Regions from separate parts of the Paenibacillus sp. J31R30 genome, predicted to be linked through region 2. Evidence: predicted binding sites of a transcription regulator. Region 2 holds the regulator's gene; the other holds the start of a gene.

Region 1 (15,726 bases), on a different contig from region 2:
CGTTATAGATGATACAGGTTCTAAGAAGCGAATTCGTATGGTGGCACCTACGAGCACACCCTCATCTTCTGTGCAGCCACCAGTCACACGTGCACCAAGACCTGCTTTAACACCAAGTCCTTCGTTAACGCCTAGCTTGAAGCCTAAGATGAGCCCTAAAAAATCAGCTGCACAGCCGGAATCATCGAAGCGGCCTTCCTTGCCCGTCCAAAAAAATCAAGGCCAAATCCGAATTTCTCAGAAAAAGCTCACGCTCTCACAGCTAGTGGTTAAATACCCCGATACGTTCAAGCTGCGCGGCTCCAGTCAAGAGAAGAAAGTCGCGTTAACCTTTGACGACGGACCCGATACGCGATTTACGCCAAAAGTGCTGGATGCTTTGAAAGCGAATCAAGTGAAGGCTACCTTTTTTGTACTTGGTTCAATGGCTAGCACACATCCCGACATCATACGGCGAATCGTGAATGAGGGCCATGTGATTGGCAACCACTCCTACAGTCATGAGAATCTACCTAAACTCTCTGTGGATAAATTTCAAAACCAAATTCAAAGTACTGAAAGTGTGCTGCAAGGCCTTATTGGCTATGCCCCTAGGTTAATCCGCCCCCCCTATGGTGCAATTAATGAAGAACAGGTCAAATGGATCGCTAATCATCACTATTTAATTGTGAACTGGAATGTCGATTCCCTTGATTGGAAATCACTGAATTCTGATCAAGTCCTTCAGAACATCATGCAGCAGACAAAGCCTGGCTCCATTATTCTTCAGCACTCTGGAGGTGCAGACAGCCAAGATTTATCAGGAACTGTGCAAGCAATCGGACCGTTAATCAATAAGCTTAGAGCCGCTGGCTACACATTCGTCACAGTTCCTGAGCTGCTTCACGTAACCAAAGGTAAATAGCTCCGCTCACGCAAAAAAGCAGCCTAGCCAGGTTCATTCCTAGCAGACTGCTCTCTTTTTTCGTGGCGCCTGTAACAACAAGCTATTCTCCTGCTTGAGCGGTAGGGATAGCTGTTTTACAATCCGCACAATAGCCAAATATTTCAAACCGATGGCTTTGAATCTCAAAGCTCTCCGGCAAATCCTGCACAAGCTTCATCGGACAGAACTCGAACGTAACGGTCTTCTCACAGCTGACGCAGATCATGTGATGATGATGGTGTGACAAGCAGCTTGCTTTGAACTTCAAGCCATCCGCCAAATGAAATTGCTCCAGAACACCCATCTCGCTCAACAATCGGAGATTACGATACACAGTTTCGAAGCTTATGCCTGGATATTTCATTTTCATATGTTCATAAACATCCTTCGGCGATAAGTAACTCCCCGACTCTGCAAATAAGGCCGCTAAACTTCTGCGCTGCTCTGTAATACGCCAGCCCTTCTGCGACATCGCTTTTAGCATCTCGTCGATCGTATCCGTATGCGTACTCACTTGCATTACCCCTCTGTGTTGAAATGTTCTCTTATTATAGTGCAGCAAATGGACCGCTTGCGTCAAGTGTAGAACGATGACGGAATTTGCAAAGCACGGAAACAAGCAGCACTTGTGGACTTATAGAAAAAATCCTCAACCTGTGTTGAGGATTAACACTTTCCGATTAGCCGCTAGCCGATTCATCGGACATAGCTTCTAACCTTAGCAATTCTGCACGTATGACCTCTTTGTCGAAGTTCTCCCCGATAAAGACGGCAACGTCAGGCACATCGCCTTTTGGCGTTATTTTCACAAAATCCATTTCTCTGTACGCATATTGAAATAAGAACCGACTCGATGTATCCGAGAAGCTGAGAATCCCTTTGGCACGATACACTTCCTGAGGGAGTTTACTTACGAATTCCTCAAACGCGTTGCTGTCTACGGCCTGCTCAAAAAAGTGCGTATACGCCATCACATGGCGATGGGAATGGTGATGATCCCCATCCTCATGAGGATGTTCATGGCTATGCGACTGCTTCTCATCGTTCGATTGGGACTGCTCATACGCTCTGCCAGAAACTTCTGTATGAATGTCTTCGATCAGCCTGATATCGATCTGACTGAACACGGTATAATGCAATTCCGCATATGGGTTCCATTCACGTACGAGATCATGCACTTCTTGAAGCGCCGTCTCCTGCAGCAGGTCAGTCTTGTTCAGCAGGAGCAAGTTGGCACAGCGGATTTGATCCCGCATAAGCCGGTAGGTTTTGCCGCGACTTGTTCGATTTAACTCGAGCAACTGCGGTGCATCCACCACGGTGATCATGGCTGAAAGCTCTATCGGAAGTATGAGCGAAGCATCAGTTACTTCATCAATAATCTCCATCGGATTTGCAATCCCCGTCGATTCAACGAATATCAAGTCCGGCTGCTCCCCCGTCACTAAGTCGTTCAAGGCTGTGGCGAGATCACCACGACTAGAACAGCAAATACATCCGCCGAGCAGCTCAGACATCGGTACTTCATTTGCTATTAACTGTCCATCCAAATTCACTTCACCAATTTCATTCATGATCACGGCAGGCTTGCGTCCCGCTTCAGTGAAATAATCAATGGCCTTGGTGAGTAAGGTCGTTTTACCGCTCCCCAGGAATCCAGATAACACATAAACGTGAATTCGTTTGTTTGCCATTCGTGCTGCTACCTCCGTCCTCGGGCTGCTAACACCCTCTGTTACTCTGGCTTAACTTCAAATTTCGTGGCCAAGATCGGCCATTTCCCAACGATACCAGCTAAAAAAGGAAATAACTTTGCCCATAGCAAGCTCGTGGCTGGATCTGCTGGCTTCAGTGGAAGCTCTATGCGCTCGTACAGGATTTTCGCTGCTTCTTGAACAAGCTCAAATGCCAAATCAGCAGGCATCGTCTCGGCTACAGCCTGTAACCGCGGGAGATAGTTCTGTGCGATCGATTCCGATAAGTGATGCTCCGCTAAGTTCTCTGAAGCCATCACCTTGCCCATAGCCAAGCTAACTAACCGTGCTGTTTCTTCCTCAAAAGCGTGCGGAATACAATAAATTTCCAGCGCCAAAGCCGCTACATAAATATCTCTTAGCAGTTCATCTTCTTTGGCCATCGTTAAGACAGGTTGCGGTAAATAGGCGATTATAGCGGGTTTCAACGTGTCCCAACTATTCTCTATGCTCTTCATCGTAAACTGCATCATCGCTGCTGCCAGCTCTACAGGGGTAATTTGTTTCTTCTCTAGCTCTTGCATATGGGTTAATCCTCTTTTCTTTCGTTACTTGTAAAATGGATGATCAGCTCAATAATTTCGGATTGACTGCCTAAACGGATCGGCGGTCCCCATGTTCCGAAACCTGAGGACACAATCGCATGTAGGTTACCTTTGCGTAAATAACCCCAATCCAGCTCGAAAATCCGTCTGGTGAACAGATGATTTGGCGCTATTTGACCACGGTGTGTATGACCTGATAACATCACATCGGCGCCTGCAGCTGCCGCTACATCTAGCTGGTACGGTTGATGGTCCATGACGATAACCGGCTGTGCAAGGTCAATGCCCTCCATCAAGGACACTAGCGGTTTACGTCCTCCAGCGGAATGTTCCGCTGATTTATCTTTACGCCCCACGAGATATAAGCGTTCTTGGACATGAACGACTTCATCCATCAGCACGCGAATGCCGATTTGTTCCATTTGTTCCACGAAGGCTGGAATATGTCCACCATAATATTCATGGTTGCCAAGCACGGCATAAATGCCTAACGGAGCCTGTAGTTCTCGCATGGTTTGTCCCATTTGATAACGAATAAAAGGTTTAATATCATCGTCTATGACATCACCAGGCAGCAGAATCAGATCAGGCTTCATCCCATTCACATGCTTGACAAGCTTGCGCAAATGGCGGTTACCGACGACTGCTCCTAAATGAATGTCCGAGGCGACGGCTACTCGAAGTTGTTCCCAGTCCCCTGCTCGTTTGGGAATCGTAATCTCATACTTGCGGATGATCGGCGTCCGTGCTAGATACGAACCTAGTGCAAGTAGAGCTAGTAAAACAGCTGCATCAATCCAACCCAGAATCGGCACATAGGTCTCTGGCGAGATGGATGCAAAGTGGAGCACAGCGATCATTACGTCGGTCAATGGCAGAAGGAGCACGCCAAATTGGATGAGAGCAAACCAGTAGGAACCGATGATTTTAAAAAGCCGCGATACACTTGAAGGCAGCACGCGCGATCCAAACCATGCTATTAAATAAGATAAAGCAACGACCCAAAACACAGGCCAATACAACCCTGGATAAAATGAATCACCAAGTAGATGTGATAGAAAAACCTTCAGGTGCCAGCCTATATAGGCGTTAATGCCCATTACAATGGCGAGCATAAGCGTGATCCTAATTACCATACCATTTCTCATGTTTCTTGACGCTCCCATTCTCTATTACCCTCTACCTGTTACAGCAAAAGACTTATCGGCTCTATGCATAGCTCATCATCATTCCGCACATTCCCCACTCGACTAGATACAGGGTATGCCATCATTAACTCCGAGGGATATGGTCGTAAAAACGGCTTTAGTTGCTCCGCATCTTTGATGCTTCGATCTAACCACAACGCTTCCCTTTCACGTGGCAAAATGACTGGCATTCGCTCATGAATATCCTTCATCATTTCGTTCGATTCCGTCGTAATGACGGTACATGTTGAGATACGTACGCCTTCCGGGGACGTCCACGTGTCGTACAGTCCCGCCATGCTGAATAGTTCCTTACTGCGCAGCATGATGCGCATCGGCTGCTTCTGCTTGCCCGTTCCTTTCCAGTCATAGAAAGAATCTGCGGGGATCAGGCAGCGTTTGCGTTCAAAGGGTTTGCGGAAAGCAGGCTTGTCCGCTAAAGTTTCGGAGCGCGCATTGAGCATTTGATAGCCAATTTTCTCATCCTTGGCCCATTCTGGAATCAGTCCCCAACGCAGCTCACCCAGCTTATTTCGCTGCCCGTCATGAACGATCGCCATCACCTGCTGTCCTGGCGCTACATTATATTTGGGACTGTATCTCGGCATATAGGTATCGTACATATCATAACGCAGCATCAATTCCTCTAACGTTACGGTAATCGTGTAGCGTCCGCACATAGGTCAACATCCTTCTCCTTCACACGGTTATCCACTTCCCTCTCTCCATTATGGAAAAAAGATAGCCTTACGTCAATTCGTACAGCCCGAAGAAGCCTTCTTCTTCAGGCTGAGTGCGAATCGGCGCTTCGTGATATTTTGCGGCAGATTCATGATTTCTTCTTCGTTTCCGTCTCTAACACACTCACACGCGGATCCGTACCGTAAATGGTTGTGACCAGACTGTCGGCATATCGGCCGATTCTCGCGCCAATTTCAGCACGCATGTAGTCTCTCGTCATCGTAAACCGATCTTCGTGCTCTCGGCACCTATACCGGTAACGAATCATGTGATCGTCTTTCTCCTCTTCGGCAACGTGCATGTCATTCTCCAGCATATGGCGCTTTACTTTGGCTAAGTCGGCGTGCATATTTTTGGCCAGCACCTGGGCCACCTTCGAATAAAGTGTGCGCAGCATCTCGGAGGAACGCTCCACTTCGCGCGCCCTACGCAAAATAATCGTATGCATGTGCGGCAGCAGAACAGATTCTCGTATAATGCTAATGTCGTCCGCTGTCGGGCGCTTCGTAGGAACCGGTTTGTCATGACGTTGACTTTGAACGGCTTCTCGGTGCTGGGGCAGCATCATTCGGCTAGATTCCCATAAACCGTTATTCTGCAGTTTTTTGCTCATTTATAGTGGCCTCCAATTTTGAGCGAGCGCGTCTGTGCTTGACCCGCTGCCGTCAGGGAGGACGCACGAACAATTGCCGCATTGCCGAACCGATCCTTAATGCGATCCGTCACCTTCTCCAGTTCTCGCGCCTTCACTTGATCCTCAAAAAGGGTGAGCTGGTACGTCTCGTCGTCTACGAACTGACTCAGCATCACACCGGCCCGGCGAACGGGCATCGTATCCCAGAACTTATAGAAAAGCTGCTTCACAGCTTGAAAAACGGTACCTGTATGATTCGTGGGATCCGGCATCTTCATCTGACGCGAAAAGCCCGTCGGCGCATCAAACGGACTGCACATGCAACTAACCGTCACAATGGAGGCCATATAGCCTTTTCGCCGGCAGTCCCGGCACACTTCCTCGGTCAGCTCCATGAGGATCGTGTTCACTTCCGATGATTCCGCGTAATCCCTTGGCAGCGTCATCATATGGCCGATGGACTTTGGAGGCGTATCGAACGTGCCCGGCGTAACGGGGCTGTCATCCAGCCCGTTCGCGGTTCGCCACATCACCTCTGCGTGAATATCCGACTGTTTGCCGAAGCGCGCGCGGAATTTCTGCTTCAGCTGCGGCAGCGGTGTTCGTGCCACATGACCAATGGTATACATACCCAACTTGGCAAAATGGGCCGTCATCCGCGAGCCCACCCCAAACATTTTGCTGACGGGCTGCTCCCACAGGTGTTCCTCAATCGCAGAGGGGAGCAGCGTGAAAATGCCGCTCGCATTCTTTTTAGCCCAGATATCCGTCGCGATTTTCGCTAAAATTTTATTCGAGCTAATGCCTACGCGCACTTTTACACCTGTTTGTTTGAGCACCTTATACTGCAAACTCATCGCTACCTTCTCCGCATCTCCAAAGAGCGGCAAACTCCCTGTAACGTCCAGAAACTGCTCATCAATACTAAAAATTTCAACAAGATCCGTAAATTCCTTATAAATATCGGTAATCATCAACGAAACATCAATATAATGCTGCATCCGTGGCCGCATGACGATCAGCTCGGGACACTTCTTCAACGCTTCACCCAACCGTTCGGCTGTCGACACACCGTATCCTTTGGCAACAGGGCAGGCGGCTAAAATAATACCTGACCTTAACGCAGGGTCTCCTGCTACGGCAACCGGCTTATTCTCTAGACCTGGATGATCGGCCTTCTCTACACTTGCGTAGAAGCTCTGACAATCTGCCAGGAAGATCGTTCGTTCCCCACCCTTGTTCCCCTTACTCATCGCAATTCCCCCCGCATATTCATCAGCGTAGTCATAAGCTCAGCCTTGACCAAACTACGAAGCATCGTGAAATGATGGATGTAACCTCGAACTTTGTACTCTACTTGAATGCCTAGAGCATTCATTTCCGTGTGGATCACCTTAATATCTCGCTGCTTCATCTTACTTTTCAAACGTTGTAACTCTGGATAAATAGCCATCTCAACCTCTCTGAGGTAAAAAAGAATGTGATTATAAACAATTTTATCTTTATAAACCTTAAGCTCCTCCATATCTCTTGCCAGCATATCAAGCAAAATCGGCAACAGCGTGTATTCCTTAATCATTTGAACATCCTCTTCTGTCTCAACTTTGGAAGCACCACTCAATGTTCTCACCACCATATGCGAACATATATTCGTTTTTCCATATTATATACCGAACACGTATTCGTTATGCAAGTGGTTTTTTGGATATTTTTTTGCTAATAACAGGAATCATTGAAGTTAATTTCTATTAATTTTCCTATTTTCACCTATTTTTTTGAAAAAAGTGCGAATCATTATACCGTTAGTTCCTAGTCTTCATACGAAAAAAGCCACATACAGAGCATCTCTCGCTCTGCATGTGGCTTTTCAGCGTACACCTATCGAAACATGGACCATAATCGAATCAAGTGAAACGTGTTATTCGGATCAATTTTTTGCGAGAGGATGAACGTTAAAATCTGATGCGTTTGGTTCCCGCTAAGCTTCTCACCGAAAATCCCCGCGGCAAGACCGATCAATCGCGTAACCTTCGCCGTGTTTTGTAAATCTGCCTTCGTGACGCCTTGCAGGAGCATTTTGATGCGTTCCTTTACCTCAGGGTTTTTCATCTTGAACTTCACACGCTCCACGAGCGCAGGATCGATGCCATATTGCTGATAACTCATACCCGCACCTCCGATACCCGTCATGCTCCTATCCTATGAATGAAAGTAGGCAAACTTGACTGAGGTGGCCGTATATAAGAAAAACCTATATGGATGACCCTGAAGTTGGACAAAACCTTTGCAGCAGAATGACCGGTCTTGCGGGTAAAGGAGGGTTCAAGGTTCGGGGTTCGAGCTCTGTCAACAAAAAAACAGCCACCGTTTCCGGCAGCTGTCCCTTCACTCTACATATACACGGTGACTAAGATGACGCAGATGCAATTTAGCGCAATGAGCAGCGGAAAGCCAACAACAAAAGAAGTATGCTTCGTCTTATGGCGCCACAATCGCATGCCAAGCCAGCCGCCAATTCCACCGCCTAGAGCAGCGAGTAAGAATAGGCGTTTTTCCGGTACACGGCGTCCGCCTTTTTTGGCTTGCCCTTTGTCATGCCCCATCTCAATGAACGTAATGATATTCATCAGCAATAAATAAACAAGAAAATAAGTCACGGCGGTACACCTTCGTTTCCATAAAATAGTGCTACTCCTATCTTAAGAGGGAACACGCTAGGGGTCAACCTGTCTCGTAAGCTATCTACTAATCTAGCACTTCACTGTCAAAAATATGAGCCCGCTCCAAATACGCCCTCAGCGGCATAAAAGAAGCCCCCGTCCAGAAAGACGAGTCGCCTACAAGCTCGGCCGCATCATCTCGCGCCTGCTCCATGATTTCGAAATCCGCCATCATATCGGCGATGCGGAACTCCGGCAGCCCGCTCTGCTTCGTGCCGAAGAAATCCCCCGGCCCGCGCAGCTCCAGATCGCGCCGCGCAATTTCGAAGCCGTCGGTGGTCTCCGTCATCGCCTTCATGCGCTCCTTGCCGACCTCCGTCTTCGGGTCGGCGATGAGCACACAGAAGGACTGGTGCTCGCCCCGCCCGACCCTGCCACGCAGCTGATGCAGCTGCGACAGGCCGAAGCGGTCGGCGTCGTAGATCACCATCAGCGTGGCGTTCGGCACGTCCACGCCCACCTCGATCACCGTGGTCGACACCAGCGCCTCCACGGTGCCTTCCTTAAAAGCACGCATGATCGCTTCCTTCTCCTGCGCACTCATACGACCGTGCAGCAGGCCGATCCGCATCTGCGGAAAATGCTGTTGCAGTTGAATGTGGACGTCGATCGCATTCTGCACGTCCAGCTTGTCCGACTCCTCGATGAGCGGACAAATCACATACGCCTGCCGGCCTGCGGCCACCTCGCGCTGAATGAAGCCGAGCACGCGCTCAAGCATCGCATGCTGCACCGCGTACGTCTTAATCGGCTTCCGCCCCTTCGGCAGCTCACGCAGCGTCGACACGTCCATGTCGCCGAACGCTGTAATGGCCAGCGTGCGCGGGATCGGCGTCGCCGTCATCGTCAGCACGTCGGGATTCATCCCCTTGCGCCGCAGGATGCTGCGTTGGTTCACCCCGAAGCGATGCTGCTCGTCCGTTACAACCAAACCTAACTGACGGAAATACACATCCTCTTGTATAAGCGCATGCGTCCCGACCAACACGTGGATCAACCCCATCTGCAAAGAGGCCAGCAGATCCCTTCGCTGGCGGTCTGTGGAGCTTCCGGTCAGCAAAGCGACCTGCAGCCCATAAGGCTCAAACAAACTGCTGAGCGAGCGATTATGCTGCTCAGCGAGAATCTCCGTCGGCACCATCAGCGCGCCTTGGTAACCTGCCTTCACCGTCGCGTACAGCCCGATAGCCGCGACGATCGTTTTCCCCGCACCAACATCGCCTTGCAGCAGTCGGTTCATTGCGTAGGGCTCCTGCATGTCGTGCAGGAGCTCGCCAACAACCTTCTTCTGCGACTCCGTCAGCTGGAAGGGGAGCGCGCGCACGAAGGCGCGTACAGCAGGCAGATCGACCTGCTGCTTCAAACCATCCGTGCGGCTGCGCGTCACAGCCCGGTAAGCCTGGAGCTTGAGCTGGAAGAGGAACAGCTCCTCATACACCATGCGCCTGCGCGCCTGCTTGCCCTCCTCCACGCCGCTCGGCGTGTGGATGACAGCCAGCGCCTTGCTGCGCGGCATGAACCCGTACCTGCCGGTAATGCTCGCCGGCAGCACTTCACTGATCAAGGCGCTGTACTGCGTCAGCGCCTGCCCTATCACCTTACGCATCCACTTCTGCGTAATCGAGCCCGCAACCGAATAGACCGGCTGGATCGTGCCGGTATTCGAATCCCCCTGTCCGGGAAATTCCGAATCGGACACACTCATTTGGCGCCGCTTGGCGTCCCATTTGCCAGTAAGAATAATCTCCTGCTGCGGCCGCAAGCGATCCTTCAGGAAATGGCGGTTAAACCACACCGCCGTCAACAAGAAATCATCGACCATCACCTTGCAGGATAGCCGCGATTTGCCGCTGTAGCGCTGCAAGACCGGCTCCCCGATGATATAGCCCTTCACGGTGACACGGTCCCCGTCCTTAACGCTGGCTAGATCGCGAACGGTATAATCCTCATACCGGAACGGAACATATTCCAGTAAATCCATAACCGTAAAAACGCCCATGGCGTTTAGCTCAAGTGCTTTTTGAGCGCCAACTCCATGGACTTCACGTACTTCAACTTGATTTAAATCCATCTCTTACACCGTACTCACGAAGGCTGCGATGGTACCTGGTCCCGCATGTGCGCCAATAACAGGGCCTAGGGTAATATAATCCACGTGCTCCACGGCAAAACGCTGCACGATGGCCTCCCGCAGCTGCTCCGCGCCTTCCAAATTATTCGCATGAGCAATGTGCAGCGTGCGTACCGCCTTGTCAGACACATCCGCCGCTAACAGTTCAAGAATGCGTGCAATCGCTTTTTTGTTACCGCGAACCTTATCCACAACGGTCACTTCGCCCGCACTATCCAACGTAAGAATAGGCTTAATATTTAATAGGGAACCGAGCAGCGCCGACGCCTTGCCGATTCTACCGCCCTTTTGAAGAAACTCCAGTGTATCTACAAGGAAATAAATATAAAAGTTCGCTCTCATCGTCTGAACAAGCGCTACGATCTCATCGACGTTTTTACCCGCCTGAGCAGCCTCAGCAGCAGCCACAACGAGCGCCCCGATGCCATAAGAAGCCGAACAGGAATCAACAAGGTGAACCTTGCCAACATGATCGCCCTCTAACAGCGTAGAAGCCAGCTCAGCCGTCCTGTACGTTCCACTCAACACAGAAGACAGGTGAATAGAGATAACCTCCGTACCGGGATCCTCCAGCAATCCCTGGTATACCTCCAGAAACTCACCTGGTGACGGCGTTGACGTTGTTGGAAAATGGGCAGATGACGTCAGCTTCCGATAAAACTCCTCCGACTGAAGCGTCACCGTATCCAGATACTGTTCTTCGCCAAAATTAATTTTGAGCGGCACCATTTCAATGTTCAACGCTTCTCTGACAGCCAAAGGAATATCAGCCGTACTATCCGTTACAATACGAATATTTGTCACAGTGCTCACTCCCATCACGAATTTGCAATACCTGCTTGTACGCTCTTATTCAACCGAGAATAGGTACGCATACAAGGGTTGTCCACCAGGGTGAAGCTCAACTTCCATATCCGGATACATCGTCTGAATAAAAGCTTCCAGCTCGTCCGTGCCTTCCTCTGTCGCATCTTCACCCGTCAAGATCGTCACAATTTCGCTGCCTTCATCGATCATTTCCTCAAGCAGCTTCTTGCACGCGTCCATCAAGCTTGGCTGTGAAGAGACAATGCGGCCATCTTGAATTCCGATAAAATGACCCTGCTTAATGTCCATACCATCCATGTTCGTATCGCGTACCGCATACGTAACTTGTCCGGATTTGACACGACGAAGCGATTCACTCATCGCGTCTGTATTCGTCTGTGCATCCGCCTTCTCTTGGAAAGCCAGAATGGCTGCAAGTCCCTGCGGGATGGATTTCGACGGGATCACGATCAGTTTTTTGTTATCGACCAGATCAACCGCTTGCTGCGCGGCCAAAATAATGTTCGAGTTATTCGGAAGCACATAAATCGTGTCTGCGTCAATGCTGTTCACGGCGTTCACGATATCTTCCGTACTTGGGTTCATCGTTTGTCCGCCTGATAGCACGACATCGACGCCTACACTGGATAAAATATCTGTAATCCCGTCGCCAAGCGCGACAGCAACGAATCCGTACGGCTTATTAGGAGCAGCAACAGAAGTAGCAGCAGGAATGACTGCAGGAGCCTCATACCCATGCGTCGCATCTTCCAAAATGTGTGAATGTTGATCACGCATATTTTCGATTTTGATACGGCTCAATGCGCCGTAATTCATCGCATGATTCATAACCTCGCCTGGGTATTCCGCATGAATATGCACTTTCACGAGTTCTTCGTCAGCAACAACAAGGAGCGAATCTCCTAACTTGCTAAGTTGATCACGGAATGTACCTTCATCGAATGTGAAGCCCTTAACCTTGCCAGGAGCAATCGTCAGCATGAATTCCGTACAGTAGCCGTACTCGATATCTTCGGTAGCTAAATGGGCTTGTGCAGGCAGATGTGCGTGCACTTCTTTCGCCAAATTCATACCAGGAAGAAGCGAAACCTCACCCGAAAGATTCGTATCCATCGTAGCAAAGTCCTCATCCACTTGTACCAATCCGCCGCTTAACGCCGCAACGAACCCTTCATACACGCATACAAGACCTTGGCCCCCTGCGTCAACAACGCCAACCTGTTTCAGAATGGCAAGTTGATCCGGAGTCTTGGCTAGTGCTTCCTTCGCTCTGCCCAGAACCTCGTTCATCAGATCCAACAAATCGCTGCTGCGGCGATATTGCACAGCAAACTTAGCGGCTTCCTTGGATACTGTCAAAATGGTGCCCTCCACGGGTTTCACAACAGCCTTATAGGCTGTTTCGACACCTTGCTGCAAAGCAGCGGCGAATTGCTGGCCATTCACTTTTTCCAAATCATGCACATGCTTCGCGAACCCGCGGAACAATTGCGATAAAATCACACCAGAATTGCCTCTTGCGCCCATCAGTAGCCCTTTGGACAATGCATCAGCTGCTTTCCCAATATGAGAAGATGGCTTCTTCTTCAGTTCCTCACAGCCTGCCGTGAGTGTTAAATTCATGTTGGTGCCAGTATCTCCGTCGGGTACAGGGAAAACGTTCAATCCATTAACCTTATCTACATTCCTGCGAAGGTTATCCGCACCCGCCAAGACCATGGCAGTGAAGTCATTTCCATTTATTGAAATAAAGCGCTTACTCAAAGTGATTCCCCTTCCTGATTTTCGGGCTATTATTTGGCTACTCGAACGCCTTGAACAAAGATGTTCACATCGTCCACCTGCAGCCCTACAACGTCATTTAAGATATATTTGACTTTTGTTTGGACATTCCCTGCCACTACGGATATTTTGGTTCCATAGCTGACAATAATATAAAGATCAATTTCAAGTCGCCCGTTCTCTCTACGAACTTCTACACCGCGGCTTAAATTGTCTCGACCCAGCAGTTCAGCTATACCATCCTTCAATTGCTTTCTTGTTGCCATGCCTACAAGTCCATAGCAATCTAATGCAGCAGATCCGGCCAGAGTTGAAATCACTTCATTGGTAATATACACTTTTCCATACTCGGTTGTGAGTTCAATCGGCATTATGTAACAACTCCTTCAAGTTTCGCTTTAGCAAGACTAATCTTCATTGTACTATAACATACTTCATAAATAAACGGCAAAAATGCAGGCAATTCGTTGACTCGACTCCTTTTGCTATGCTATTATGTTTAAGTGTGTTTTTGCTGGATGCAATACGTATCACAAGATTTAATTTGAGGAATACTGTCATGTCAAGCTTAGGCTTGCCACCCAGGCTTCTTTGTATACTGCCGAAGGAGGTGTCAAACATGTCCCGCAAATGTTTCATTACAGGTAAAAGTCCTAGTTCAGGAAATCACGTGTCCCACGCTAACAATAAAAACAAGCGTACTTGGGGAGTTAACGTTCAAAAGGTTCGCATCCTCGTTGATGGTAAACCGAAACGGGTTTACGTAAGTACTCGTGCGTTGAAATCCGGAAAAGTGGCTCGCGTTTAATTCGCAGCTGTGGATACTTAACTTACTTATGTGAATGACAAAAAGCACCTTAATCGGTGCTTTTTTTGCATTCCTGGGGAGAATGACGTAAGTATGGGCAATCCTTAGTTTTTACTAAACGTATTAAGTACAGCTTTTACGAATCCTCCCAAAAATCTCGGCAGTTTGATTGTGTAGAATTTCATTCTCTACCCCTCCTTAGAGTTTTCGCCAGAAAACTAGCTTCGTAACGATCGCCAGCTCCTGACTTCTTGAGCAAACGCTTCGCGGGCGTGCATGACTGCTCCTTAACATCATTACAACAGTGTATGCCCAGAGCGGAGAAAAAGTGACATCTATTTTTACTTCCTCCCACAATTCAGTTGCTTCCAGAAAGCAAAAAAAGCTACAAGAGCGCATCACTCTTGTAACTATATGTATGCGGCTATGGAGCAGTTATGCCCACCTGTGTGTACAGCGCAACAATTAAACTGAAAATGAAATAGAAGATGACCGATATGACGATAAACCATACGCGAAAGCTAATTTGTTCAAATCGACGGAAGAACCGCATCCCTACGTAGAGAGCGCCAAGTGAGAAAATATACTTCACAAAATCGTCTATGGTTGAAAAACACGTCAATAATACCGCGCAAAGCAGACTGTACATCAGTAACCAGAGAAATCTCATTGTCCTTTGTCCCCTTTTAGCCGCGTATTCGTCTAATGGCCTCAGCACGGTCCTGTTGCCCGAATACGGCATTGCCGGCTACTAAGACATCAGCCCCCGCCTCTATAACCTGACGAGCTGTTACCTCATTAATACCGCCGTCTACTTCGATATGAAGACCCGTGAGCCCCTTCGCATTCGCTTGCTCACGCAGCGCACGAATTTTACTCAGCATCCCAGGGATGAACGCCTGCCCACCAAAGCCTGGATTCACCGTCATAATCAGTACGAGATCCAAGTGCTCATCAAGCACATGCTCAATGAGCGAAATGGGTGTAGCAGGATTCAACACAACGCCAGTCTTAATACCGCTTTGTTTAATAAGGTCGAGCGTCCGGTGCAGATGCGTACAGGCTTCTACATGCACAGATATCAGATCCGCACCTGCCTTCACAAAATCAGGAATATAACGGTCTGGCTTTTCGATCATCAAATGAACATCCAGGGGAAGCTTGGTGACTGGACGAATCGCGTCAACAACAAGGGGACCAATTGTAATATTGGGCACAAAATGGCCATCCATAACGTCGACATGAATCCAGTCCGCTCCGCCCTGCTCCACTGCCTTAATCTCATCGCCAAGCTTGGCAAAATCGGCAGATAAAATAGAAGGTGCTACATATACCATTACGCCTAATACCTCCTCTTCCGATCCTTGATTTCAGTTAAAAATAACAAGTAATGATCATAACGAGAAGCGGCGATCGTACCACTGGCTACACCATCCCGCACTTTGCAGTCCGGTTCATGCAGATGCAAGCAGCCTCTGAAGCGACAGCCCTCAGCAACAGCCGCGAACTCTCTGAAGCAGCTGCTCAGTCCTTCGGCATCGACCTCCATGAAGTCCAGCTGACTGAAGCCCGGTGTATCGGCAACAAGACCCCCATTAGCAAGAGGCAGCAGCTCCACATGACGCGTAGTATGCTTTCCTCTTCCTAATCTTTGCGAGATCGCATTCGTTT
Region 2 (15,726 bases):
AATCAACGGCTCTATTCGTTTAATGACGTGGAACGTCTTCTTGAAATTAAAGATTTGATTGAAAAAGGCGTGAACATTGCCGGTATCAAGCAGGTTCTTATCCCTGTGGATAAGGATTCTGAGGATGCAACGATCCTTAACGAGCACACCGAAGTGAAGCGTAAAGAATTAACCGACTCTCAATTGCACAAAATGCTGAAGCAGCAATTGATTGGTGGCGGAAAACGTCCGGATCAGGTTTCTTTGATCCAAGGACAGTTATCTAGATTTTATAAATAATAGGTTTGTCTAATTGCTTAACATTTGAGAGGAGAATGCACGCGTGAGCTATAACATCAACTATTCCAAAGAAGATATTCTTCGCATCGCTAAAGCAGAAAACGTTCGCTTCATCCGTTTGCAATTCACAGACTTGATGGGAAGTATTAAGAACGTAGAAATTCCTCTAAGCCAGCTTGAGAAAGCGCTTGATAACAAAATGATGTTTGATGGATCTTCCATCGAAGGTTATGTCCGTATTGAAGAGTCGGATATGTACTTATATCCGGATTTAGATACATGGGTTATTTTCCCATGGGTAACTGAAAGTAAAGTTGCTCGTTTAATCTGCGACATTTATATGCCAGATGGCACGCCATTCCCTGGGGATCCGCGCGCTATTTTGAAAAATGCGTTGAAGCAAGCTGAGGAAATGGGTTACTCGGCAATGAACGTTGGACCAGAACCTGAATTCTTCTTGTTCAAAACAGATGACAAAGGCAATCCAACAACTGAATTGAATGACCAAGGTGGTTACTTCGATTTGGCGCCAATGGATCTTGGTGAGAACTGCCGTCGTGATATCGTATTGACACTGGAAGAAATGGGCTTTGAAATTGAAGCTTCTCACCATGAAGTAGCGCCTGGACAGCACGAAATCGACTTCAAATACGCAGATGCGATTAAAGCAGCTGACCAAATTCAAACATTCAAGCTTGTTGTCAAAACAGTAGCTAGACAGCATGGCTTGCACGCAACGTTTATGCCGAAGCCACTATTCGGAATGAACGGATCTGGTATGCACTGTCACCAATCCTTGTTCAAGGGTGAGACGAATGCGTTCTATGATGAGAGCGACAAATTAGGCTTGAGCACAGTAGCAAGACAATATATGGCTGGTGTACTTCGTCATGCGCGTTCTTTTGCAGCGATTACGAACCCAACAGTTAACTCTTACAAACGTCTAGTACCTGGTTATGAAGCGCCTTGCTATGTAGCATGGTCCGCTAGTAACCGCAGCCCTATGATTCGGATTCCAGCTTCCCGCGGTCTTAGCACACGTGTTGAAGTTCGTAACCCGGATCCAGCGGCGAATCCTTACTTGGCATTGGCAGTTATGCTAGCAGCTGGTTTGGATGGCATTAAGAACAAAATGCAGCTTCCTCCGCCAACAGATCGCAACATTTATGTAATGACGGAAGAAGAGCGTGAAGCCGAAGGCATTCCTAGCTTGCCGCTGAACTTGAAGCAAGCGTTGGACGAGCTGCTTCGTGATGATGTGATTTGCGATACACTCGGTGAGCATGCCCTTGCACATTTTTATGAGTTGAAAGAAATTGAGTGGGACATGTATCGTACTCAGGTTCACCAATGGGAAAGAGATCAGTATCTGTCTCTCTACTAAAATTATCGAAACCCTGAAACCCTTGACGCTCATCGCGTTGAGGGTTTTTCTTTTCTTGGACAAGCCTATCATTGCCAATCCCTAATGGGGTACGTTATCATAGAGATGGGTTTTATTTGACAACTAGATACATAAGGCCTGTCAGTCTCGCATAACAGAGTTGATGGGTTTTTTAACGCGAAGGAGACTAATTGAACAATGGACAATTTCAATCGTAATTTAGAAAAGTATGCAGAGTTAGTGATTCGAATCGGGGTTAACTTGAATAAAGGCCAAGATTTGTTGGTCGAAGCTCCCATAGAAACACTTGATTTAACGAGACTGATCGTTCAAAAAGCTTATGAGGCTGGCGCGAATTTTGTCCATGTGCATTGGCAGGATGATGTCGTTACTCGCAGTAAATTCGATTATGCACAAGACGATTCGATGGACTATTACCCTGAGTGGTATACGACGATGCTCGAACGGTTTGTTGAGAACGGTGGAGCCTTATTGAACATTAAGGTGCCGAATCCGAATCTGTATGATGGTATTGATGCTAGTCTGATTTCTAGAGCTTCCAAAGCCGCTTCGACTGCTAGGGCCAAGTATCAGCACTATGTGCGAACAGGTGAGTTTAGCTGGTGTTTAATCAAAGCACCTACTGAAGCTTGGGCTTCAATTGTGTATGCAGATCTGCCAGAAGAGCAGCGAATTCCTGCGATGTGGGATGCGATTTTCAAAATCAACCGTGTGTATGAAGAGAATCCTGTTGCGGCTTGGCAGTCACACTTGGATACGTTGAAGGCTACGCATAGCTTGTTGAATGACAAAAGCTATAAAGCGCTGCGGTATCGGGCTACGGGTACGGATTTGCGTGTTGAGCTGCCAGAAGGACATATTTGGCTAGGTGGGGATAATGAGAACGCCCAAGGCATCCGATATGTGGCGAATATGCCGACGGAAGAAGTGTTTACTATACCCAACCGGACAGGTGTTAGTGGTACCGTGGCGAGTACGATGCCTTTGAATATTAATGGCGCGTTGGTGGATCGGTTTACATTTACTTTCGATGCTGGAAAGGTAGTGGACTTCAAGGCTGAAGTTGGGCATGACCATTTGGCACGTTTACTGGATATGGATGAAGGGGCGCGCTATTTGGGTGAGGTTGCACTTGTGCCGTTTGATTCTCCGATTTCCAATTTAAATCGTATTTTCTACAATACAGGCATTGATGAGAATGCTTCCTGTCACTTGGCTTTGGGCAGCTGTTATCCAATTAATTTGAAGGATGGTACCAAGTTGTCCAACGAGGAATTGAAAGCTCGCGGAGGGAATACATCGTTGATACATGTGGACTTCATGATTGGGTCTGCGGAGCTTGAAATCGATGGGGAATTAGCGGATGGTACGATCGAACCGATCTTCCGTGCGGGGAACTGGGTGTTAACGTTTTAGATTGTGATTGAAATGTAAATGTTTGGAGTCACAAGTTGACGAAACCACGCATTCAGTTCAAAAATGCAAAAATACAACCTTTTTAACGAACATACGTTGGCTATTCGAAATGTGTGCAAATACGCAACTTTTTTTGGGGGTTTCGTCGGATTGGTGCCTCATCGGTCCTAAAGGGTGCTTTTTTGCACTTATTTAATCATTCTGAGGCGTTTTCCCCCGAAAATAAGTGTATTTTTGCATCTTTGTCCTTTTGCACCTTAGTCAAACCCGTAACCAACTACGAGATAAAAAACGAGGAGCTACGCGGCTTATCCCGCTTAGCTCCTCGTTTTTTATTGCTTTTGTAGGCGTAATGCGGGGGAAGGTACACCCACATTTGTTCGCCTACATCGATTCTACATATCCCGGAACAAGCCGATAACGCGTCCAAGGATCGTCACGTTCTTCAATAGAATGGGTTGAAGTGCGGAGTTCTCCGGTTGAAGGCGAATATGATCCTTCTCCTTGTAGAAACGCTTGACAGTAGCTTCATCATCTTCGGTCATCGCGACAACGATATCGCCGTTATTCGCCGTTTGCTGTTGTTTCACAATGACATAGTCACCATTGTGAATCCCAGCTTCAATCATACTGTCCCCCATAATACTTAGCATGAACACGTTGTTGTCGCCAACCATGCTTGAAGGGAGTGGGAAATAATCTTCGATATTCTCAGTGGCTGTAATAGGAACACCAGCCGTTACTTTACCAACGAGGGGAACACGAGCGACGGAGACTGCGAATTGGGATTCGGCACCATCTAGTCCAAGAATTTCGATTGCACGTGGTTTAGTAGGATCTCGACGAATCATGCCCTTTTTCTCAAGACGCTCCAAATGCCCATGTACGGTTGAACTCGAAGCTAGTCCAACAGCTTCGCCGATTTCTCTTACGGAAGGCGGGTAGCCCTTATCTTTCACTTCGTTCTTAATGAATTCCATTATTGCTTGTTGACGCTGCGAAATTTTACTCATAAGTTATCACTCCAATACTGGGAATCATTACCCAAAGTATAACATAGAACCCGAGTTCGTACAAACATAAGTTCGAAAAACGGTTGACTCAAACATGTGTTCGTGTTATTCTAATATCAGAACAAATGTTTGGGGGATGATTTTATGTATATGGCTTATTCACAATCGAACGCAACAACAACACTTCAAGGTACTGCTCACACATCCAGAGGGATGACGAATAAACGGAGTTATACGAAACTACTACTTCGTTTCTTGTTGATCGCAGTTATACTTGGCACAGTGTTTTCATTTGGTGCGATTGTACAAGCCTATGCAGGTGATGGGACCGTTTCAGTAGCTACACCTAGCGCTTCTGTTCAACCATCGGTGAAAGTTATCCAGCACGAGAAGATTGTTATCCAAAGCGGGGACACGCTATGGGAAATTGCAGATGCTCACAAAAAGAAGGGTGAGAACACACGTTCTTACGTCGAGAAATTGAAATCAATTAATCATTTATCGAGCAGTTCTTTGCAAGAAGGGCAAGTTCTATTACTTCCTTAATGAACGAATTCTAAGTTACTTATATAGATGTAAGTTCGAGACATAGCCGCCCGTTGCTATGTCTCTTTGCGTTGTATCCTTGACAATCACAATCGGTGATGGCAAAGTAGTACTCATATTAAAATTTTGACTGGGAGGATTACTATGAGTGACAGCATGGATAAGACGATTGAACGTATCAATGAACTAGCTCGAAAGGCGAAGACGGTTGGCCTTACAGACGCTGAGTTAGAGGAACGTAACGAACTAAGAAAGATCTATATAAATGCCTTTAGAGGTAATCTGAAGGTCCAACTAGATTCCATTAAGTTTACTGACGAAGAGAATTAAGCTTACACATAGATACTACATTCAAAGGGGAAATGAATGATGACGTTGAAAGCTGTGCTTTTTGATTTGGATGATACGCTATTATGGGATGATCGTAGTGTGGAGGAAGCCTTTGCTGCAACTTGTGCCGAAGCGGCGAAGCATGTTCGTGTTAACCCAGAGGAATTAGAAGCATCTGTTCGTAAAGAAGCAAGAAGTTTATATGAATCCTTTGAAACATTTCCATTCACCAAAATGATCGGGATCAACCCGTTCGAGGGTCTATGGGCAAATTTCACACAGGGCGAAGATGAAAACTTCCGTAAACTAGAGAAGCTTGCACCAGGTTATCGCACAGAATCATGGACGAGAGGGCTTGCAGCTCTTGGGATTGAAAATCGTGAGCTTGGGTACAAGCTAGGTGAATTGTTTGCTGCGGAACGCCGCAGCCGTCCTTATGTTTATGAAGAAACGTTTCGTGTATTGGATGCTTTGAAAGGCAATTACAAGCTTCTTCTATTAACCAACGGTTCTCCGGATCTTCAAAAAGAGAAATTGGCAGGTGTTCCTGCGATTGCTCCATATTTTGATCACATCGTGATTTCGGGTGAATTTGGACAAGGGAAACCAGCTGCAGCTATTTTCAATTATGCACTAGGGTTGCTTGAGATCGAAGCCGAGGAAGGCATTATGATTGGGGACAAGCTGACGACGGATATTTTGGGGTCGGGAAGCATTGGTATGCGTAACATTTGGATTAATCATCACGGACTTCAAAGCGGCGACGAGATCGTACCTGCTTATGAAGTAAGCCGACTTCAAGATATTTTGCCGATTATTTCAAACGGTTAAGTTGGAGAGTAATAAGAAAGCCCAACAGCGATTCAAGACTTAATGGTCTTGAAGTGCTGTTGGGCTATTTTTGCGGTATTGAAATTATGCTTTAGTAAATTGTGGATCATCAACATTGTAAGCAACCCAGCCATCTTTTTCGATGAAAAGGCGAACAGCAACAATTTCACGGTTTTCCATCAAAGTGAAGAAATGATTCGTGTTCTCAGGTACGGAGATCACATCACCTGGCTCAAGTTCAACGTCGAAATAGCCATGTTCTTCGGATTTGATAATGAAAATCCCTTTACCAGAAACGATAGCGCGGATTTCATCTTCGGTGTGCGTGTGCACTTGTTCGAACTTTTTGAGAAGTTCTTCAATATTGGGAGTTACATCAGAAAGGGAGATAACATCCCAAATTTCGTAACCGCGTCTTGCAGCTAGATCTTTGATTTCAGCTTCATAAGTGGAAATGATTTCTGCTTTCTCATCATCGCTTAGGATAAATTTCTCGCGAAGCGCGACAGGCAGCTTGTTAGCGTCCCAGTGCTCATAGACAACTTCTTGACTATCCAAGAAGGCTTTAACTTGCACTTCGCCTTCGATACGTTCATTGGTATTTCTAATTCTAATTTGTGCCACGTAACATCCCTCTTTCATAAATAAATATAACCATATTATAGAGGATATCCAGCTCACTGTCGATGGAAGGATATAAGTTTTTCCGATAAAACCTATAGGAATTAATCATAATTCAAAATCTTTTCATAGAAGCCGGATTCTGTTACACTAAAACTTAACATAATTTGTCGTTTTTTTTCTCATTTCGGTTTAGGAAAAGTTGAAAGGGAGTCTTGCCATGAAGAAACCACCGATTCAAGAACAGCTTAAGAAGAAGATTATGATCCTAGATGGTGCCATGGGTACGATGATTCAGCAAGAAAATTTGACCGCTGAGGATTTCGGTAGTGATGACCTAGACGGTTGTAATGAAATTCTATGTGTTACGCGCCCAGATGTTATTCAAAAAATTCATGAAGCTTATTTCGCCGCTGGCGCTGATATGATAGAAACGAATACGTTCGGAACGACGAGTGTCGTTTTGGCGGAGTATGACTTACAAGACCGTCATCGGGAGTTAAATATCGCTGCTGCTAAATTGGCGATTGCTGCCGCTGAGAAATATTCGACGCCAGAATGGCCGCGTTATGTAGTGGGCGCTATGGGACCAACGACCAAAACCTTGTCTGTGACAGGTGGCGTGACGTTTGAGCAACTGGAAGAAAGTTACTATCAACAGGCGCTTGCTCTTGTTGAAGCGGGCGTAGACGCGATGCTGCTGGAGACTTCCCAAGATACACTGAATGTGAAAGCAGGGAGTATTGGGATTCGCAGAGCTTTTGAAACGTTAGGCGTAGAGCTTCCGATAATGATTTCCGGTACGATTGAGCCGATGGGCACAACGCTAGCTGGGCAAAATATTGAATCCTTCTATATTTCCCTAGAGCATTTGAAGCCGATCTCGATGGGCTTGAACTGTGCGACGGGACCTGAATTTATGCGTGATCACATTCGTACGCTTTCCGGTATTGCGGACACAGCGATCAGTTGTTATCCCAATGCAGGCTTGCCGGATGAGAATGGCCACTACCATGAATCGCCGGAATCCTTGGCGAAGAAGATGGCTGGCTTTGCTGAGCAAGGCTGGATCAATATTGCCGGCGGCTGCTGCGGCACGACGCCTGATCACATTCGTGCAATGGCAGAGACACTTGCAAATTATAAGCCGAGAAGTGCTTACGGAACACATCCACCAGCGATTTCTGGTATCGAAACGGTATATATCGAGCCTGAAAACCGTCCCATCATGGTTGGTGAGCGGACGAATATTTCTGGATCCAGAAAGTTTAAGCGTCTAATCAAAGAAGGTAAGTTTGAAGAGGGCTCTGAAATCGCTCGTAATCAAGTGAAGAATGGCGCTCATGTGATCGACATTAACCTACAGGATACAGATATTGATGAAGCGTATGCGGTAGAGGAATTCATGCAAGAGGTTGTGAAAAAGGTCAAAGTTCCGTTGATGATTGACTCGACCTATGATCACATTATCGAACTTGGACTTAAGTATTCACAAGGGAAAGCGATCATCAACTCGATTAACTTAGAAGATGGTGAGACGAAATTCGCAGGCATTTTACCTCTCATTCATCGCTATGGGGCATCGGTCGTTTGTATTCTCATTGATGAGCGTGGGCAAGCGGTATCGCGTCAAGCGAAAATCGAAGTAGCAACACGTTCGTATGAACTTCTTACTGAGAAGTACGGCATGAATCCAGAGGATATCATTTTTGATCCGAATATGTTCCCGGTTGGCTCAGGAGATCCTCAGTACATTGGTTCCGCTGTGGAAACAATTGAAGGGATTAAGTTGATTAAAGAGAAGTATCCGCTCGCGAAAACAATTCTCGGACTAAGCAACATTTCATTCGGTTTGCCGGATGCGGGTCGTGAAGTTCTAAACTCGGTCTACTTGTACCACTGTACGAAAGCAGGACTTGATTATGCGATCGTAAATACGGAGAAACTAGAACGGTATGCGTCGATTCCAGAAACAGAGCGTCAGCTGGCAGAGGAGCTCATTTATAATACGAATGATGAGACCTTGGCGAAGTTCGTTGCCCATTTCCGTGAGAAGAAGGTCGAAAAGAAGGAGAAGATTTCGAATCTATCTCTGGAAGAAAGACTTGGCTCTTATGTTGTTGAGGGTACGAAAGAAGGCTTAATACCGGATTTGGAGATTGCTCTTCAAACTTATTCCCCGTTAGAGGTCATCAATGGGCCGCTTATGAAGGGAATGGAGGAAGTTGGGCGTCTGTTCAATGGCAACGAACTTATCGTGGCTGAAGTGCTTCAAAGCGCGGAGGTCATGAAAGCGTCCGTTAATTATTTGGAGCCGTTTATGGAGAAATCCGAGACCGCGGTGAAGGGTAAAATTATTTTGGCAACGGTCAAAGGAGATGTTCACGATATTGGTAAAAATCTCGTGGAAATTATCCTTTCCAATAACGGGTACAAGATTGTCAATCTAGGGATTAAAGTACCGCCTGAACAGATCATTGAAGCTTACCGCAGAGAGCAAGCGGATGCGATCGGGTTGTCTGGGTTGCTAGTGAAATCAGCCCAACAGATGGTTATTACGGCGCAGGATTTACGCACAGCAGGCGTAGATGTACCGATTATGGTTGGTGGTGCTGCACTTACGCGTAAATTCACCAAAACGCGGATTCAACCGGAGTATGAGGGCGTTGTTCTCTATGCGAAAGATGCGATGGATGGGCTTGATATCGCCAATAAACTGAGCGATCCTGAGCAGCGCAAGCGGTTGATTCAAGAGCTTCGTGAGAGCTTAGAGTCTGATGTCATGGATACGGGTAAAAAAGAAGAGAAGATGCCGCAGCTTACACGTGTGAGTTCTTCCGCTGTTTCCAAGGATCTGCCAGTGCAGGTGCCGCAGGATACAGATCGTCATATCTTACGTGACTATCCGATTAGCCATTTGATGCCGTATGTGAACATGCAGATGCTGCTAGGACATCACCTTGGATTGAAAGGTAAAGTCGAGCAGCTGCTAAGCGATAAGGATACCAAAGCGCTTCAGTTGAAAGACACGGTCGACTCGATCCTACACGCAGCGCAGCATAACGGCATTATTAAAGCTCATGGCATGTATCGCTTCTTCCCAGCGCAATCGAACGGGAATGATGTGATTGTGTATGATCCTTCGGATACTAGCAAAGTACTCGAGACGTTTACATTCCCTCGTCAAGACAAAGAGCCATACCTCTGTTTGGCCGATTATTTAAAATCCGTCGAAAGCGGCGAAATGGATTATGTTGGTTTCTTACTCGTGACAGCAGGTCATGACATTAATGAATTGGCCAAGGAATGGCGCGACAAAGGGGATTATTTGAAATCCCATGCGCTGCAAGCGACAGCACTGGAAGTCGCGGAAGGCTTTGCTGAGCGCGTGCATCACATCATGCGTGATGTCATTGGCATTGCGGATCGTGTGGACATGACGATGCAAGAACGATTTGGGGCCAAATATATCGGACAACGTTTCTCGTTCGGCTACCCGGCATGTCCAAATCTGGATGATCAAGCGAAGCTGTTTAATTTGCTGAAGCCAGAGGATATCGGCGTTGAATTGACTGAGTCATTCATGATGGAGCCGGAAGCTTCCGTATCCGCTATTGTATTTGCTCATAAAGAAGCACGTTATTTTAACGTAGGTTAAACATACGAGAGCGAGGCAGCCAGTGTGAACAATTATGTTCAGCGGCATCCTCGCTTTCCGTTTTGCCGATGTGATATTGAGATAGAATGGAGTTTGGCTTGTGGACTTGTACTTTTTGGGAACGGGGGCTGGCATGCCCTCCAAGCAGCGAAATGTAACTTCAATTGCTTTGAATTTATTGGACGAACGGGGAACCTACTGGCTGGTTGATTGTGGTGAAGGCACGCAGCATCAGATTTTGAATTCGCCAGTGAAACTAGGGCGAACGGAGAAAATTTTCGTCACACATTTGCATGGCGATCATCTGTATGGACTTCCTGGTTTGTTGACTAGCCGCTCCTATTTGGGTGGGGATACACCATTGACTTTGTATGGTCCGCGTGGACTGAAGCAATTTGTTGATACTGCACTTGAGGTCAGCGGAGCTCATCTGAGCTATACACTGCACCTTGTTGAACTAGATGAAGAGGGCATTATTTTCGAGGATGAAAGCTTTCTTGTGGAAACAGCCCGCTTAGAACATCGCATTGAATGTTTTGGTTTTCGCATTGTGGAGAAGGATCAACCTGGCAAGCTTCTGAATGAAAAGCTGAAGGAGCTAGGTATACCAGCGGGGCCAATCTATGGTCAATTAAAGCAGGGGCAATCGGTTCAGCTCGAGGACGGCCGGATCATTCATGGGCAAGATTTCTTAGGCGCTCCTGTTCCAGGGCGTGTGGTAGTCATTCTAGGGGACACACGTTACTGTGAGGGAGCCAAAAAGTTAGCCCGCGGCGCGGATGTTCTCGTACACGAAGCGACGTTCGCGATGGATAAACAGGAGCTTGCGTATGCATTTGATCACGCGACTTCAACCGATGCGGCAAGGACTGCACAGGAGGCAGGTGCGAATGCCTTGATCATGACGCATCTTAGCTCCCGGTATCAGGGCGAGAGTGTCAATGAACTGCTTCACGAAGCGCAGCAAATACACGCCAACAGTCACTTGGCGAGGGATTTCTGGGGCTTTGAAGTACCACGCAAAGTGTAAGAAAAATAAGCTTTTTCCTCTAGTAACATAGCGGGAAAAGCTTATTTTTACATTTCAACGTCAATTTCCAGCATTCACCTCATACACTAAACCAAACCAATGGAATTCGAGGTGAAAGTATGGAAATTACACTTGGTGAAGTGCTGCTTTCTATCTTTATATCCTCGATCTTTTTCATTATGATTAAGGAAATCAGGAAGTCTTACAAAGATTCAGAATAGTTAGAAAGTTAATGCGGAAGCCCTATACGGAATGCTAGGGCTTCTGATAAAATAGTTGTAAACGCTTTATAAAATGGGGGTGGACATGACGTATTCGGTTTACAGAGCGACTGTATACCAGATCTCCGTTTTCATTTTTATTTGTGCTATATTTGGAATTTTATGTTTATCAAAGGATGCGTATGCCTCTGAAATACCAGTTTCACAAGGCAAATCTGCAGTGGCATCATCTGTTACAGGAGCTACATATAGCGCAAGTCAAGCGGTAGATGGATTTATTTATACGAAATGGGCAGCAAGCAATTTACAGCTTCCGCAATGGTTAACGGTGGACCTTGCGCAGAATGTGCATGTTGCTCGCGTTGAAACGGTGTTTGAACATGTGAATAGTTCCTATGCGTACAAGATCGAATCCTCCATTGATGGTATCAACTGGACTATTTTTGCGGATCGCTCCGCGAATTCAACAATTAACTTTCCCTATTATTCGGATAGCGGCGATGTTCTCGCAAGATTCGTCCGCTTACAAGTGCTGGGCGTAGGGTCACCTGGTGATTTAGCCAGTGTGTATGATTTTCGGGTCTATTCAACGAATGAACCTCTTTCCTTGCTATCACAAAATAAGACAACGGCAGCTTTTAGCAGTTTTTCTGGCACTTGGGGCTCTGATAAGGCAGTGGATGGTCAATTATTATCCAGTTGGGCACCAAGCAGTACTTCATTACCACAATGGCTAGTGGTGGATCTCGGTCAGCTGCGCAATGTGCAGCGGTTTGAGACGACCTATACCAATCAGCAAGATGTGTATGGGTACAAAATTGATTTTTCCGTCGATGGTCTTACCTGGTATACCTTTACGGATCGTACAGTGAATACCCAGCGGGGTGAGCCTCGTTATGTGGATGAAGGGAATGTTACGGCACGGTATTTCCGACTGACGACGACAAGTGCAGCTTCAGGCGGATACGCAAGTGTTGCAGAATTTCAAATTTATGGACCAGATAACGGCTCGAGTAACCCACTGACACTAACGCGTATTTATTTAAATGAGGAGAGTTATCGTTTACAACCAAGTGAAACTATAACTAGTTATTTGACAGGTGTTTATGCGAATGGGAGCAGCAATAGTATTCAATCAGGCGCCTCCTATAGAATCGCAAATACCGCTGTAGCAACAGTAAATGCGAATGGTGTTATTACGGGAGTTGCTGCTGGGACAACAACGTTAACGGTAACCTTCAATGGTCAAACAACATCAGCTGACATTATCGTGTCTCCAACTTTGGTGAATGTTAATCGTATTGCATTCGATTCCTATTCGTATACAATCCAAATCGGTGCCACTCGGATTCCCTCTGTGATTGCGTATAAGAATGATAGCACTACCCAAACGCTGACAACTAGCTTGACGTATGTGAGCTCGAATCCAGCGGTGGCAAGTGTCAACTCAAGTGGAGTGGTCACAGGTATCTCGGCAGGTGTATCGACGATCACTGCTTATTATGGCAATTTCACAGCTTCGGCGAGTGTTCAAGTAACATCTACAGTTAGTCGGATCGAACCAGATGAGAGTCCATTATTGTTAGACGTCAACGCGACACACTATCTTGTCATTCGTGCTTATGATAATCAGAATAATTCATCTGATGTAACGTCAAGTACGACCTTCCTAAGTTCAAATTCATCCGTTGTCTCAATTAGCAGCAGTGGTTATATCACAGGCGTGAGTGCAGGGAGTGCTATGATCACGGCGACATATAGCGGTATCTCTACAACGGTGTATGTCACAGTAGCTCTCAAAGATATCTTAGCTCCAACCTGGAATTATGGTTCAAGTGTATCTGTAACACCGGTTTCGGGTTCGTCATTAACGTTAACTTGGTCGGCAGCAACGGATAATGTTGGGGTTACTTCCTATCGGATATATAAGGATTCAGAACTTCTAACGTCTGTAAGTGGTAGTGAGCTTTCCACGCAATTATCAGGATTAACGACGGGTACGAGCATGAGTTTTAAAATAGAAGCGGGAGATTATGCGAACAATTGGTCTTCTACGGGACCAACAACGACTTACACGCTCGCTGGGGGCTTGAAGCTGTCCAGTGCTTCTGCACTCCTTCTGACGAGTGAGCGAGTGCGTGAAGCCGGACCTGACGGCAGTATGCTTTCAAGAATCCATGTCGATGAGGGTGAGTTACGGGAGGCTTTCACTGCTATAAATAATGGTTCGGCGTCATTATTGTCCATGCAGATTCAGGATGACAATGATACGACAGTCGTTGAATTTCCAGCTAGTTTGATCAATGAATTGCTAGAAGTCGGTACGAAGGGAAGTCTCCAACTGGATTTGGCGTCGATTCAGGTTACAATTCCGTTGCTTCTATTCAAAAATCATGTAGCTGAAGCTGAAGCAACGAATGGGCTATTTGCTGTGAAAATTCGGCATGAAGCAGGTCAGCTTGCGGAAACTTTAACGGGTATTGCGGCCACTGAACAAGCAAGCCTGCTGCTCACCAACCCTGTAGAGTTTGAAATCCAAGCAGGCAGCAATCCGATTCGGTATTATGAAAACTTGCAGGTGGAGAGATCCATTGCTCTTCCAGGTACTTCATACACACCCAATGTGACCGCTGTTCGATTAGATCCAGATGCTGGAAAGATCTCCTTTGTACCTTCACTGCTGATAAATGGTGATAACGGTTGGAGAATGGTGATAAAAGATCGGTATGGCGGTTTATACACCATCATTCAGAAAGCTAGGCATTTTGAAGATATGGGAACGCACTGGGCGAAAGAGGATGTAGAGAAGCTTGCCTCCAAAAGTATCATTACGGGGGTTGATGAGCAGAACTTCTCACCAGAGAAGGAGGTTTCGCGTGCTGAGTTTGCCACCTTGCTGATTCGTGCTCTTGGCATGCGAGAGAGCGAATCTGATATGGGCGACTCTGGATTTAAGGATATCCATGCGACAGACTGGTATGCTCAAATGGTGATCACAGCGGCTAAAGCTGGCTTAATCGAGGGCTATGAAGACGGGACCTTCCGGCCTTTGCAGCAGGTAACGCGTGAGCAGATGGCCGCCATGATCAACCGAACAATTCAAATCACAGGCAGCCCGCAAGAAAGCTATGCACAGGATTCCATTCTTAAGCCATTTAGCGATCAACATGCGATCGACAACTGGGCAAGAGATGCGATGGCGTTTACCCTGCAAAAAGGGTTGATTCAAGGTGTAACCGAGACACGGCTTAACCCCAATGCCTTCGCAACGCGTGCACAAGCAGCAGTCATGTTGAAACGGTTATTAATTTATTTGGAATATATGAATTAACGAGTTCAAGGAACACGAATCGCCAGTAGGCGATCGTGTTCTTTTTTTCATTTTCAAGACGAATATCACGATGCTTACAAATTCTTCACAACACGCAAATCAGCAGAAAATAAAGCTCTGTTAATCTGGAATTGTAAACTCTAGTTGAAGGGCGTGAGGAAGAATGAATGGAGTACCTCTGTTAACGGCGCCACAACCTGCAAAGCTGATGATGAAGCTTGCAAATCGTGCTGAAGAAATTGAGCAAGCGATGCAACTGCGATACCAGATTTTCGTAGAAGAAGAGAAAAATTTACGTTTGATGAATGAACAAAGGCTTGAAAGCGATGTATATGATTCGTATTGTGATCATTTGATTGTCAAAGATCTCGAAACGGATCAAGTCATCGGGACTTATCGACTTCTTCCTGGGGACCGCGCATGCGAGGGAATTGGTTTCTATTCGGAAACCGAATTTGATTTAAGTGCTATCTCTGAATTGAAACGACAATCCTTGGAATTGGGACGCAGCTGCATTGCACCTGCTTATCGTGGCGGTAGGGCGATTCAAATGCTGTGGGAAGGGATTGCTGAGTATATTAGCGGGCGCAGTTTCACGCATTTAATCGGATGTGCCAGTGTTCATATGACAAATATAGCGGAATTAAATGAGATGTATTCGATGTTGCGGCAGAAGCAGGTGTTGACTGACCGTTATGGGATCAAGCCGCTGGATACACATCGAATTCCAGGACTTGCTCAAATTGAACTCGCGGGTTCGGAGAAGGAAATGTTTCGCAAGCTGCCACCATTGATGAAAGGCTATCAGTGGTTAGGGGCTGAAATTGGCGGAGATCCCGCCTATGACGAGCTGTTTGAGACAGTGGACTTTTTCATCATATTACAAAAAGATAAAGTGGCGCGTCGATACAAACGTCATTTTCTTGATGCGGAGTGAAATGAGGTGGCATTGCCTTGTATGAATGGATAGCTAAGCTAACCTCAGGTGAAGGAAAAGAAAGTCAATTGGAGCGAATCCTACCCATTTTCCCATTGTGGATGATGT

The links. The regulator LexA, encoded in region 2, represses DNA repair genes until DNA is damaged. The targets are predictions, from matches to a motif close to CGAACATATGTTCG.
Region 1: AC58QO_RS04530 (YhjD family protein) is a predicted target of LexA. The motif match lies at 7,426-7,439, and genes of this name have one in related genera.

What each region holds. Positions count from the first base shown of each region.
Region 1 is NZ_JCAUAV010000001.1:1,182,623-1,198,348, reverse strand. It holds gene AC58QO_RS04570 (polysaccharide deacetylase family protein) at 1-904, shown strand, start outside; gene AC58QO_RS04565 (Fur family transcriptional regulator) at 987-1,445, opposite strand; gene AC58QO_RS04560 (CobW family GTP-binding protein) at 1,606-2,619, opposite strand; gene AC58QO_RS04555 (hypothetical protein) at 2,661-3,203, opposite strand; gene AC58QO_RS04550 (metallophosphoesterase) at 3,209-4,372, opposite strand; gene AC58QO_RS04545 (SOS response-associated peptidase) at 4,411-5,091, opposite strand; gene AC58QO_RS04540 (YhjD family protein) at 5,241-5,765, opposite strand; gene AC58QO_RS04535 (DNA polymerase IV) at 5,762-7,039, opposite strand; gene AC58QO_RS04530 (YhjD family protein) at 7,036-7,407, opposite strand; gene AC58QO_RS04525 (stage VI sporulation protein F) at 7,665-7,952, opposite strand; gene AC58QO_RS04520 (DUF1294 domain-containing protein) at 8,177-8,443, opposite strand; gene recG (ATP-dependent DNA helicase RecG) at 8,532-10,577, opposite strand; gene AC58QO_RS04510 (DegV family protein) at 10,581-11,441, opposite strand; gene AC58QO_RS04505 (DAK2 domain-containing protein) at 11,487-13,229, opposite strand; gene AC58QO_RS04500 (Asp23/Gls24 family envelope stress response protein) at 13,259-13,618, opposite strand; gene rpmB (50S ribosomal protein L28) at 13,867-14,055, shown strand; gene spoVM (stage V sporulation protein SpoVM) at 14,160-14,240, opposite strand; gene AC58QO_RS04485 (hypothetical protein) at 14,480-14,725, opposite strand; gene rpe (ribulose-phosphate 3-epimerase) at 14,742-15,392, opposite strand; gene rsgA (ribosome small subunit-dependent GTPase A) at 15,398-15,726, opposite strand, start outside.
Region 2 is NZ_JCAUAV010000003.1:375,571-391,296, forward strand. It holds gene AC58QO_RS13355 (MerR family transcriptional regulator) at 1-279, shown strand, start outside; gene glnA (type I glutamate--ammonia ligase) at 335-1,663, shown strand; gene AC58QO_RS13365 (aminopeptidase) at 1,862-3,100, shown strand; gene lexA (transcriptional repressor LexA) at 3,496-4,113, opposite strand; gene AC58QO_RS13375 (LysM peptidoglycan-binding domain-containing protein) at 4,258-4,659, shown strand; gene AC58QO_RS13380 (DUF896 domain-containing protein) at 4,804-4,989, shown strand; gene AC58QO_RS13385 (HAD family hydrolase) at 5,029-5,820, shown strand; gene AC58QO_RS13390 (1,2-dihydroxy-3-keto-5-methylthiopentene dioxygenase) at 5,905-6,444, opposite strand; gene metH (methionine synthase) at 6,662-10,099, shown strand; gene rnz (ribonuclease Z) at 10,200-11,129, shown strand; gene AC58QO_RS13405 (S-layer homology domain-containing protein) at 11,436-14,681, shown strand; gene AC58QO_RS13410 (GNAT family N-acetyltransferase) at 14,845-15,618, shown strand; gene AC58QO_RS13415 (lysophospholipid acyltransferase family protein) at 15,636-15,726, shown strand, end outside.